3 regions of the Nocardioides sp. HB32 genome follow, and region 1 is predicted to be linked to each of the others. Evidence: predicted binding sites of a transcription regulator. Region 1 holds the regulator's gene; each other region holds the start of a gene.
The links. Region 1 encodes LexA, which represses DNA repair genes until DNA is damaged. Its sites were predicted from a motif close to TCGAACANNTGTTCGA; they were not measured.

Region 1 (3,958 bases):
ACCCCCCAAGGCTAAGACACCTCAGGCCCCATCGGGGAGGATGGCCTCGTGGCATCGGGGACGGGCAGCAAGCACGCGGGCTCGCGCCGCGGCGCGCGCCCGAAGCGCTCCTTCCAGCCGATGCTGCTCCTGCTCGCGCTCGGCATCACCGCGTGCATCGTCGCGTGGGGATACCTCGTGTACGCCGCGATCGACTTCGGCTCCACCGCCCGCGACGGCGACTCGGTCGCGTGGTGGTTCCTCGCGCTCGCATCCGTCGGCGCGGTCGCCTGCCTGTTCGTCGGGCTGATGCTCGTGGCGCGGGTGCTGCGCCGGCTCGGCATCACCCGCGGTCCCGAGCCGAGGATGACGGGCGAGCCGGAGGAGCCGCGCCCGATCGGCGGCCGACGGGCGGCGCGCTAGCGACCGGTCACCGGTCGGCGAGCCGGCGCACGAACTTCAACCCCGACCAGGTGTCGTCGATCGCGGCGACCTTCACGTCGACGAACCCCAGCCGCAGCCCGAGGTCGCGCACCAGGCCCTCGTCCAGGTCGCTCGCGATGCCGAGGGCCCGCTGCGCGGCCTTCTTCGGCCAGCACACCCAGACCATGCCGGCGGTGCTGGTCCGCTCGAGCAGGACCGGCAGCCGGCCCGCGAGGCCGGCCAGCGTGGTGTGGAAGGTCAGTGTCACGTCGGCCACGGCCGGGAGCCGGCGTACGACGTGCGCGCCGGGGACGTCGAGCGCCAGGTCGTCCGGCGCCCCGTCGAGGAACAGCGTGTGACCGGCGCGGATCCCGAGCTTGCGCTCCAGCGGAGTGCCCGAGTAGCCGGCCATGGCCCGACGGTAGGGCCTGCGCCGCGGACGCCGCGAGGGGCGGGACCACAGCGTGGTCCCGCCCCTCGTCTTCCCCGGTTTCGCCGGCCGGGGTCGAAGCGACCGGCGAAAGTCTCTGTCCAGCGTCAACCGGACCTCAGCCCAGCGGCACGACCAGCTTCTGGCCGGCGGAGACCATGCCCGAGTCGAGCGCGTTGAGCTTCTCGATCCTGTCCACCATCGCCCGCACGTCCCCGTCGTCGGCGAGGCCCGCCGCGATGTCCCAGAGGGTGTCGCCGGTGCCGACCAGGACGACCCTGGTGGGCTCGGGGGTGCCCGCCTCGCCGGTGCCCACGGCACCGGAGGCGAGCACGAGCCCGACGGCGAGGACCGCGAGCAGGGCGACGACGAGCACGACGAGGCGGCCCCGACGGGTCAGCCGCACGCTGCCGTGCCGGCCCGAGCTGGGCTGGAACGAGCTGGGCTGGGACGAGCTGGGCTGGAACGAGCTGGGGCGGAACGTGGGGGTTGCGGTCATCGTGCTCATCGAAGGCTCCTGGCTGGACGGCTGGGGGAAGTGGCCTGACACCAGTTCTAGAGGCGGCCACCGACAGTCCTCGCGGACCGGTCTGGACCGGACTCTCGATCAGGTGTTCGATCGAACGTGTGTACGACGGTAGAGCAGGTGTTCGAACGACACAAGCAGCGACACGAACATTTGTTCGAACGCTTTTCCGTCCGCACCCGGGCGACACGCCGTTCGAACAGATGTTTGAACCCGGACGGTCCGGAGGACTACCGTCAGGCCATGGCCACCCAGAAGAAGGCGTCTCCCACAGTCAGCGAGCTCCCCGACGGACCGCCGGACGCGACGGGCCTGACCCCGCGCCAGCAGCGCGTGCTCGCGCACATCAAGGACTGCATCGAGAAGCGCGGCTACCCGCCCTCGATGCGGGAGATCGGGGAGGCGGTCGGCCTGACCAGCTCCTCCAGCGTGGCCCACCAGCTGAAGGTGCTCGAGGAGAAGGGCTTCCTCAAGCGCGACCCGAACCGGCCCCGGGCGCTCGAGGTCTTCCTCCCCGAGGTGATGGCGGCTCGCCGCTCGATGTCGAGCGCGGAGGAGACCGCGTTCGACGAGACCGGGGTGGGCGACGCGGCCCCGGCGCCGGCGTACGTGCCCGTGGTCGGCCGGATCGCCGCGGGTGGCCCGATCCTGGCCGAGGAGCGCGTCGAGGACGTGTTCCCGCTACCGAAGCAGCTCGTCGGCGACGGGCAGCTGTTCCTGCTGGAGGTGAGCGGAGACTCGATGATCGACGCGGCCATCTGCAGCGGCGACTACGTCGTCATCCGGCAGCAGCCGACCGCGGAGAACGGCGAGATCGTGGCCGCGATGATCGACGGCGAGGCCACGGTCAAGACCTTCCAGCGCAAGGACGGAAATGTGTGGCTCCTGCCGCACAACGCCGCCTACGATCCTATTGACGGCACTCACGCCACTATTCTCGGTAAAGTGACAGCGGTGCTGCGCCGGGTCTGACACTCCGGACTAGACGGGGAAATACCTGAGCAGACCCTGGTGTTGATTCCGGGTAGTACCCGGATGCGGCGGGAGGATGCATGAACGACGCTGGTGCTGTGACGACGGCACCTGCGTACGCCCACCACCGGACGATGCCCCGGTGGATCCGGGCCATCCTCGAGCTCGTGCTGATCGTCGGGCTCTGGGCTCTCTACAGCCTGGCCCGGCTGCTCGCGGACACCAACATGGATCCCGCGCTGCACCGCGCCAACGAGCTGCTCCACCTCGAGACCCTGATGGGCATCCGGTGGGAGGGTCCGCTCAACCAGCTCTTCACCGACTACCGGTTGGTCGGGCTGGTCGGCAGCTACTGGTACGCCACCCTCCACTACGTCGTCACCGGCGCGGTCCTGATCTGGCTGTGGCGCCTCGGCGCGGACCGCTACGGCCCGGCCCGCCGCGCCCTCGTCATCGGCACGCTGCTCGGCCTGCTCGCCTACATCTCGATGCCGACCGCTCCCCCGCGCTTCCTGGCCGGGTACGTCGACGTGCTGAGCCTGCACTCCGCCGACGGCTGGTGGGGCGCGGACGCCTCCGCACCGCGCGGACTCGGCGGGCTCACCAACGAGCTCGCGGCGTTCCCCTCGCTGCACGCCGGCTGGTCGCTGTGGGTCGCGCTCGCGCTGCAGATCTACGCGACGCGCTACTGGGTGCGCGCGCTGGGCTGGCTGTACGCGCTCGGCACCGCGATCGTGATCGTCGGCACCGGCAACCACTGGGTGATCGACGCGGTCGTCGGCTGGATGGTCATCCTGGTCGGGTGGGCACTCGCCGAGGCGATCGGCCGGATCCCGCTGCACCGGCGCTGGCAACGACCACCCGCCGGCGAGCCCGTCGAGCTCGAGCACGCCTCCGTTGGGGATTCTCAGGCACGTGCGGTTGAGTAGGCGCGTGCTCCGACGCCCCCTCGCCGTCCTGGTCGCCGCCACGCTCCCCCTCCTCCCCCTGGTCGCCGCCCCGGCGTACGCCGGTGAGCCCGACCCGGTCGCTCCGGCCCACCGGCTGCTGAGCAGCCCGCTCGCCGCACGGGCGCTCGCGGCGGCGGAGCACCCGGACGGCAGCCGTGACCAGACCCTGGTACTGCGCGACCTGCGGACCCACCGCGACGAGCTCGGCGCGACCGACCGGGCTCGGGCCGACGCGCTGCTGCAGCGGCCCGGCGGCGGCCAGTCCGAGTGCTTCACGACCGTCTGCGTGCACTGGTACTCCTCCGGCCCCGACCGCTCGACCCAGACCTACGTCGACAAGGTCGCCCGCACCGCCCAGTCGGTGCTGAAGGCGTACGCCGCCGCCGGCTACCGCGCGCCCGAGCCGGACGGCAGCCTCGGCGGCAACGCGCTGCTCGACATCTACCTCGCGGACCTCGGCAGCCAGGGGCTGTACGGCTACTGCGACAGTGACCGCACGCCGACGGACCCGGGCCCGTACGACGCGCCGGCGTACTGCGCCTTCGACAACGACTACGCCGAGTTCCCGAGCCACACGCCGCTGGAGAACCTCCAGGTGACCGCGGCGCACGAGCTCTTCCACGCCGTCCAGTTCGCCTACGACTACGACGAGGACACGTGGTTCATGGAGGCGACGGC
Region 2 (3,958 bases), 1.7 Mb from region 1:
GTGCTGCGCCGGCTCGCGGACGCCACCGCCCCGGGCGGGCTGCTGCGCTTCACCGTCAAGGAGGGCGACGGCGAGCGGTGGTCGACGCACGGGCACGTCGCAGCCGGGCGACGGTTCACGTTCTGGCGCGCCGAGCCGCTCGCCGCGGCGGTCCGGGCCTCCGGCTGGGAGGTCGAGTCCCTCGAGCGGTACCTCGGGAGCCAGGGCGAGCAGGCCTGGCTCGACGTCCGGGCGAGGAAGGCATGAGGCACACGGAGTTCTGGGCCCGGATGGACGACGCGCTCGGGCCGGCGTACGCACGGTCCTGGGCCGACATGTTCGTGATCGGCGAGCTCGGCGGCCGCACCGCCTCGCAGGCGCTGGCCGCGGGCGTCCCGCCGAAGGAGGTCTGGGCGGCGGTATGGCGAGTCCTCGAGCTTCCACCGAACAAGCGGTAGCGGAGCTGGCGGCCGTCCAGCGCCGCACGATCCGCACGCTCGTCATCGCGCAGGCGATCGGCGCCACCGGCATCACCATCGGCATCGCGACCGCCTCGCTGCTCGCCCGCGACATCTCCGGCTCGGAGAGCCTGGCCGGCCTCGCCCAGACGTTCCAGGTGCTCGGCGCCGCGGTCGCGGCGTACCTGCTCGCCCGGCTGATGTCGCGCCGCGGACGCCGGGTCGGCCTGCTGACCGGGTACCTCCTCGGCGCCTCCGGCGCGCTCCTCGCGGTGCTCGCGGGGGTCCTGGACTCGATGGTCGTGCTGCTGGTCGGCGCGGTGCTGCTCGGCTCGACGACCGCCGCGAACTCCGGCGCCCGGTACGCCGCCACCGACCTCGCCGAGGACGCCCACAAGGGCCGGGCGCTCTCGACCGTCGTGTGGGCCTCGACGATCGGCGCGGTCGCCGGGCCCAACCTCACCGGGCCCGCCGGGGCGCTCGCGGAGTGGCTGGGCATCCCGGAGCTCACCGGGCCGTTCGCCCTCGGCAGCGTCGGCATGCTCGGCGCCGCCGCCGTCATCGGCCTCCTGCTGCGTCCCGACCCGTTGCTGCTCGCCCGCGAGGCGGCCGGCGTACCCACCACCGCTCCGTCGGGTACGGCGTGGGCCCGCGCGGTCGCGGCCGCCCGGGAGCGTCCCGTCCTCGGGTTCGCCGTGCTCGGCATGGCCTGCGCGCACGCCGCGATGGTCGCGATCATGGTGATGACCCCGCTGCACATGGAGCACGGCCACGCCGAGCTGCGGGTGATCGGGCTGGTGATCAGCCTGCACGTGCTCGGGATGTTCGGGTTCTCGCCGCTGGTCGGCCTGCTCGCGGACCGCACGGGCCGCCCCGCGGTCCTGGTCGAGGGCGCCGTGCTGCTGCTGGTCTCGCTGGTGCTGTGCGCCCGGGCGCCCGAGGGCACCTCGTGGCAGATCTTCGCCGGACTGTTCCTGCTCGGGCTCGGGTGGTCGTTCGCGACCGTCGCCGCGTCGACGCTGATCGCCCAGCACGCGCCTCTCGAGGCACGCACCGACGTCCAGGGCGCGGCCGACCTGGTGATGGGCCTGACCGCCGCGGGTGCTGGTGGCCTGGCGGGCGTGGTGGTCGGGGCCTGGGGCTATCCCGAGCTGGCGGTCTGCTCGATCGGCCTGGTCGCGCTGGTCGCGGTCGCCGGGTTCGGCGCCCGGGCGACGACACGGCTGGCAGGCTGACCACCATGACCACTGCGGACGTCGCCGTCGTCGGCGGCACCGGCTTCTACACGTTCCTCGACGACGCCGAGGAGCTGGCCGTCGAGACGCCGTACGGCGCTCCCTCGGCGCCGGTCGCCGTCGGCACCGTCGCCGGCCGGCGGGTGGCGTTCCTGCCGCGGCACGGGCGGCACCACGAGTACCCCCCGCACGCGATCCCGTACCGCGCGAACCTCTGGGCGCTCCGCGCCCTCGGCGTCCGCCAGGTGCTCGCGCCGTGCGCCGTCGGCGGACTGCGCCACGACGTCGCGCCGGGCGACCTGGTCGTGCCCGACCAGCTGGTCGACCGCACCTACCGCCGCGTCCCGTCGTACGTCGAGACCGGGGCGGTGCACCTGCCGTTCGCGGACCCGTACTGCCCCCGCGTGTCGAAGGCGCTCGTCGCCGCCGCGCCCGACGTGCGCGCCGGGGGAGCGATGGTGGTGATCGAGGGGCCGCGGTTCTCCACGCGCGCGGAGTCGCAGCAGCACGCCGCGGCCGGCGGCACGCTGATCAACATGACCGGTGCGCCCGAGGCGGCGCTCGCCCGCGAGCTGCGGATGTGCTACGCCTCGATCGCGCTCGTGACCGACATGGACGCGGGCGCCGAGTCCGGCGCGGGCGTCGGCCAGGAGGAGGTCTTCGCGCTGTTCCGGGCCAACCTCGACCGGCTCTCCGGGCTGCTCGGCACCGCCGTCGTCGCAGTGCTGCCCGATCCCGACGGGTGCAGCTGCGACACGTGGGCCGACGGTCTCGACCTGACCTACGTGATCCCCGGATGAGTCGCCGGTTCCGGGTGCTGATCCCGTCATGACCCGGGGCCGACACGCCCGGACCACCTCCCGAACATCTGTTCGACCGTGGGCTAGTTTCTGTCCACAGGCATGACGCTGGACGAGGTCGTCCACAGCAGTCGGCGGCGCTGACCAGGCGCTGTCGGTGGCTCGCTCTAGCGTCGTCGACGTGCCTGGACCACGACGAGAGACAAGGAAGAACACCATGGCTGGTGGAGACCGCGAGAAGGCCCTGGACGCCGCACTCGCCAACATCGAGAAGCAGTTCGGCAAGGGCTCCGTGATGCGCCTCGGCGACGACGTGCGGGCACCCTTGGAGATCATCCCGAGCGGCTCGATCGCGCTCGACGTCGCGCTCGGCCTCGGCGGGTTCCCCCGCGGTCGCGTCGTGGAGATCTACGGTCCGGAGTCCTCCGGCAAGACGACCGTCGCCCTGCACGCCGTGGCCAACGCCCAGCGGGCCGGCGGCATCGTGGCGTTCATCGACGCCGAGCACGCGCTCGACCCCGACTACGCCAAGGCGCTGGGCGTCGACACCGACGCGCTGCTGGTCTCCCAGCCCGACTCGGGCGAGCAGGCGCTGGAGATCGCGGACATGCTGATCCGCTCCGGGGCGCTCACCCTGATCGTCATCGACTCGGTGGCCGCCCTCGTGCCGCGCGCCGAGATCGAGGGCGAGATGGGCGACAGCCACGTCGGCCTCCAGGCCCGCCTGATGAGCCAGGCGCTGCGCAAGATGACCGGCGCCCTGAACAACTCCAAGACCACGATGATCTTCATCAACCAGCTGCGCGAGAAGATCGGCGTGATGTTCGGCTCGCCCGAGACCACGACCGGTGGCAAGGCGCTGAAGTTCTACTCCTCGGTGCGCCTCGACGTGCGCCGGATCGAGACGCTCAAGGACGGCCAGGACATGGTCGGCAACCGGACCCGCGTCAAGGTCGTGAAGAACAAGGTCGCCCCGCCGTTCAAGCAGGCGGAGTTCGACATCATGTACGGCAAGGGCATCAGCCGCGAGGGCGGCCTGATCGACGTCGGCGTGGAGGCGGGGCTCGTCCGCAAGGCCGGCGCCTGGTACACCTACGAGGGCGACCAGCTCGGCCAGGGCAAGGAGAACGCCCGCGCGTTCCTCCGCGACAACCCCGACCTCGCCAACGAGCTCGAGAAGAAGATCCTCGAGAAGCTCGGTGTCGGCCCGACCGTCGACAACGAGGTCGCCGCGCTGCCTGCCGAGCCGGTCGGCGTCGACGCGTTCTGACGGCGGTCGCGTGAGCGTCGGCTGTCGGTGGACATATCGAGACCACCGTCGCGTGAGCGACGTCTCTCGGTGGTCGAGTAGCGAGCGCCAGCGAGCGTATCGAGACCACGGTCGAACGGAGCGCACATGACTCTCGACGAGGACCGCCCGGCCCCTGACTGGCTGGGTGACGTCTCGACCGGGGTCGACGCGTGGACCCGCCGCGCGCCGGCGCCC
Region 3 (3,958 bases), 1.6 Mb from region 1:
TCGCGGTGATGGCGCTGGAGCGGGTGCCTGCCGACATCCGCGCCCAGGGCGGCGTGTCGCGGATGAGCGACCCCGACATGATCGACTCGATCATCGAGGCGGTCTCGATCCCGGTGATGGCCAAGGCCCGGATCGGGCACTTCAGCGAGGCCCAGGTCCTGCAGTCGCTCGGCGTCGACTACGTCGACGAGTCCGAGGTGCTGACCCCGGCCGACTACGCCAACCACATCGACAAGTGGGCGTTCACGGTCCCGTTCGTGTGCGGTGCGACCAACCTGGGCGAGGCGCTGCGCAGGATCACCGAGGGTGCGGCGATGATCCGCTCCAAGGGCGAGGCCGGCACCGGTGACGTCTCGAACGCCGTGACCCACATGCGCACCATCCGCCGCGAGATCCGCCGCCTCGGCGCGCTGGCCGAGGACGAGCTCTACGTCGCCGCGAAGGAGCTGCAGGCGCCCTACGAGCTGGTGCGGGAGGTCGCCGAGAACGGCAAGCTGCCGGTCGTGCTGTTCACCGCCGGCGGCATCGCCACCCCGGCGGACGCCGCGATGATGATGCAGCTGGGCGCCGAGGGCGTGTTCGTCGGCTCGGGCATCTTCAAGTCCGGCAACCCCGCGCAGCGCGCGGAGGCGATCGTCAAGGCCACGACGTTCTTCGACGACCCCGACGTCATCGCGAAGGTCTCCCGCGGGCTGGGGGAGGCGATGGTCGGCATCAACGTCGAGGACATCCCGCAGCCGCACCGCCTCGCCGAGCGCGGGTGGTGACCGGGTCCTCAGCCGGGCCGCACATCGGCGTGCTCGCGGTCCAGGGCGACGTCAGGGAACACCTCCGCACGCTCACCGACCTCGGCGTCACGGCCACCGCGGTACGCCGCACCTCGGAGCTCGACGCGGTCGACGGGCTCGTGATCCCGGGTGGCGAGTCCACCACGATGGCCAAGCTCGCACGCACCTTCGACCTGTTCGAGCCGATCCGCACGCGGATCAAGGAGGGCCTGCCGGCCTTCGGCACCTGTGCCGGCATGATCCTGCTCGCCGACCGGATCGAGGACGGAGCACACGACCAGGAGACCCTCGGCGGGCTGGACATCACGGTGCGACGCAACGCGTTCGGGCGGCAGGTCGACTCGTTCGAGGGCGACCTGGACTTCGCCGGCCTGGACGCACCCGTGCACGCGATCTTCATCCGGGCACCGTGGGTCGAGGCGGTCGGCGAGTCGGTCGAGGTGCTCGCCCGGGTGGATCGGGGCGAGGCCGCGGGTAGGATCGTCGCGGTCCGTCAGGGTCCGCTGATGGCGACGTCGTTCCACCCCGAGGTGGGTGGCGACTCCCGGGTCCACCGCGTGTTCGTGGACCTGGTCACCAACGCTGAGTAGAAGAGGGACGGATGTCTGGCCACTCCAAGTGGGCGACCACCAAGCACAAGAAGGCCGCGATCGACGCCAAGCGCGGCAAGCTGTTCGCCAAGCTGATCAAGAACATCGAGATCGCGGCCAAGATGGGCGGCCCCGACCCGGCCGGCAACCCGACGCTCTACGACGCCATCCAGAAGGCCAAGAAGCAGTCGGTGCCGAACAAGAACATCGACTCGGCGGTCAAGCGCGGCGGCGGCCTCGACGGCGGCGGCGTGGACTACGAGACGATCATGTACGAGGTCTACGGGCCGTCCGGCGTGGCGCTGCTCGTCGAGTGCCTGACCGACAACCGCAACCGTGCCGCGATGGAGGTCCGCACCGCGGTCACCCGCAACGGCGGCACCATGGCCGACCCCGGCTCGGTCTCCCGGCTCTTCACCCGCAAGGGCGTCGTCGTGGTCGAGAAGAGCCAGGAGCGCGGCGGCAAGCCGTGGGAGGTCACCGAGGACGACGTCCTCGAGGCCACCCTGGACGCCGGGGCCGAGGACGTCAGCGACCTCGGTGACTCCTTCGAGATCCAGTCCGAGTCCGGCGACGTCGTCGCGGTCCGTACGGCGCTCCAGGCGGCCGGCATCGACTACGACTCCGCCGAGGTCCAGTTCGTGGCCACCATGGACATCCCGGTGGCCGAGGTGGACGTGGCGGGGAAGGTCTTCCGCCTCGTCGACGCCGTCGACGACCTCGACGACGTGCAGAACGTCTACAGCAACGCCGACATCCCCGACGACGTCCTGGACTCGATCGACGCCTAGCGCGGACGCGTCAGCGGACTCGCTGATGGTGGTCGAGCGAGCCGCGCGGCTGAGCCCGCGAAGCGGCGATCGGCGTGTCGGGACCCGGTGAGGCGAGAGCCAGCGGTTAGCGTGGACACCGAACAGGTGTTCGACGGAAGGGCTGACCATGCGCGTGCTCGGGATCGACCCCGGGTTGACCCGCTGCGGCATGGGCGTGGTCGAGGGCGACGTGGGCCGGCCGCTGAGCCTGGTCGACGTGAACGTCCTGCGCACGTCGTCCGACCTGCCGGTCCCGCAGCGCCTGGTGACGATCGAGAAGGGCATCGACGCCTGGCTCGACGAGTACGCCCCCGACGCCGTCGCGGTCGAGCGCGTGTTCGCGCGCTCGGACGTCAGCACGGTCATGGGTACGGCGCAGGCGAGCGGCATCGCGATGGTCTGCGCGGCCCGGCGCGGGTTGCCGATCGCCCTGCACACCCCGAGTGAGGTCAAGGCCGCGGTGTCCGGCAACGGGCGCGCGGACAAGGCGCAGGTCGGCGCGATGGTGACCCGGATCCTCCGGCTCGACGCGATGCCCAAGCCGGCCGACGCGGCCGACGCCCTGGCGTTGGCCATCACCCACATCTGGCGCGGCGGCGCCCAGGCCAGGATCGACGCGGCGCTGGCCGCAGCCGGGAGGAAGCAGTGATCGCGTTCGTGCGCGGCCAGGTGGCCGCGGTGACCCTGTCCAGCGCGGTGCTCGAGGTCGGGGGAGTCGGGCTCGAGCTGATGTGCACACCGGGGACGCTGGCGACCCTGCGCCCCGGACACACGGCAACCCTGCCGACGAGCATGGTCGTGCGCGAGGACTCCCTGACCCTGTTCGGCTTCGCCGACGAGGACGAGAAGCAGGTCTTCGAGCTGGTGCAGACGGCCTCGGGGGTCGGCCCCAAGGTCGCCCAGGCGATCACCGCGGTGCTGGCACCCGACGACCTGCGCCGCGCGATCGCCGCCGACGACGTGAAGACCCTGACGCGCGTGCCCGGCATCGGCCAGAAGGGGGCCCAGCGGATCATCCTCGAGCTCAAGGACCGGATCGGCGCCCCGATGGGGGGCCGTCCGGTGGCGGCGGCCTCGGCCGAGTCGTGGCGCGAGCAGGTCCACCAGGGCCTGATGGGCCTCGGCTGGACGACCCGCGACGCCGAGAAGGCGGTGGACGCGGTCGCTCCGGAGGCCGGGCCCAGTCCCGATGTGGGGGCGCTGCTGCGCGCCGCCCTGCGCACGCTGAGCAAGGCCTGACGTGCACGAGGACGACCTGGCTGCGGCGGAGGCGGTCCACCTCTCGTCGCTGACCGCTGCCGAGGCGGACGGCGACGAGCGCACCATCGAGGCGGCCCTGCGCCCCCGGACCCTCGACGAGGTGGTCGGCCAGGTCCGGGTCCGCGATCAGCTCGGGCTGGTGCTCGAGGCGGCCCGACGGCGTAGCCGGGCACCGGACCACGTGCTGCTCTCCGGGCCGCCCGGACTCGGCAAGACGACGCTGGCCATGATCATCGCCAGCGAGATGACGTCCCCGCTCCGCCTCACCAGCGGGCCGGCCATCACGCACGCCGGCGACCTGGCGGCGATCCTGTCGGGGATGAACGAGGGCGACGTCCTCTTCGTCGACGAGATCCACCGGATGGCGCGGCCGGCCGAGGAGATGCTGTACATGGCGATGGAGGACTTCCGGGTCGACGTCGTCATCGGCAAGGGGCCGGGCGCGACCGCGATCCCGCTCGACATCCCGCCGTTCACGCTGGTCGGTGCGACCACCCGGGCCGGGCTG

Region 2: a site for LexA is predicted at 2,533-2,548, ahead of recA (recombinase RecA). Genes of this name have one in related genera too.
Region 3: a site for LexA is predicted at 2,288-2,303, ahead of ruvC (crossover junction endodeoxyribonuclease RuvC). Genes of this name have one in related genera too.

What each region holds. Positions count from the first base shown of each region.
Region 1 covers NZ_JBSSBS010000001.1:4,353,875-4,357,832, forward strand. The annotation lists gene ACVW2K_RS21815 (ATP-binding protein) at 1-2, opposite strand, end outside; gene ACVW2K_RS21820 (hypothetical protein) at 49-402, shown strand; gene ACVW2K_RS21825 (hypothetical protein) at 410-814, opposite strand; gene ACVW2K_RS21830 (LysM peptidoglycan-binding domain-containing protein) at 951-1,340, opposite strand; gene lexA (transcriptional repressor LexA) at 1,602-2,330, shown strand; gene ACVW2K_RS21840 (phosphatase PAP2 family protein) at 2,429-3,259, shown strand; gene ACVW2K_RS21845 (MXAN_6640 family putative metalloprotease) at 3,264-3,958, shown strand, end outside.
Region 2 covers NZ_JBSSBS010000001.1:2,694,572-2,698,529, forward strand. The annotation lists gene ACVW2K_RS13540 (methyltransferase domain-containing protein) at 1-246, shown strand, start outside; gene ACVW2K_RS13545 (DUF3046 domain-containing protein) at 243-437, shown strand; gene ACVW2K_RS13550 (MFS transporter) at 401-1,672, shown strand; gene ACVW2K_RS13555 (S-methyl-5'-thioadenosine phosphorylase) at 1,678-2,472, shown strand; gene recA (recombinase RecA) at 2,690-3,742, shown strand; gene ACVW2K_RS13565 (regulatory protein RecX) at 3,869-3,958, shown strand, end outside.
Region 3 covers NZ_JBSSBS010000001.1:2,744,499-2,748,456, forward strand. The annotation lists gene pdxS (pyridoxal 5'-phosphate synthase lyase subunit PdxS) at 1-767, shown strand, start outside; gene pdxT (pyridoxal 5'-phosphate synthase glutaminase subunit PdxT) at 761-1,378, shown strand; gene ACVW2K_RS13825 (YebC/PmpR family DNA-binding transcriptional regulator) at 1,390-2,169, shown strand; gene ruvC (crossover junction endodeoxyribonuclease RuvC) at 2,318-2,839, shown strand; gene ruvA (Holliday junction branch migration protein RuvA) at 2,836-3,429, shown strand; gene ruvB (Holliday junction branch migration DNA helicase RuvB) at 3,431-3,958, shown strand, end outside.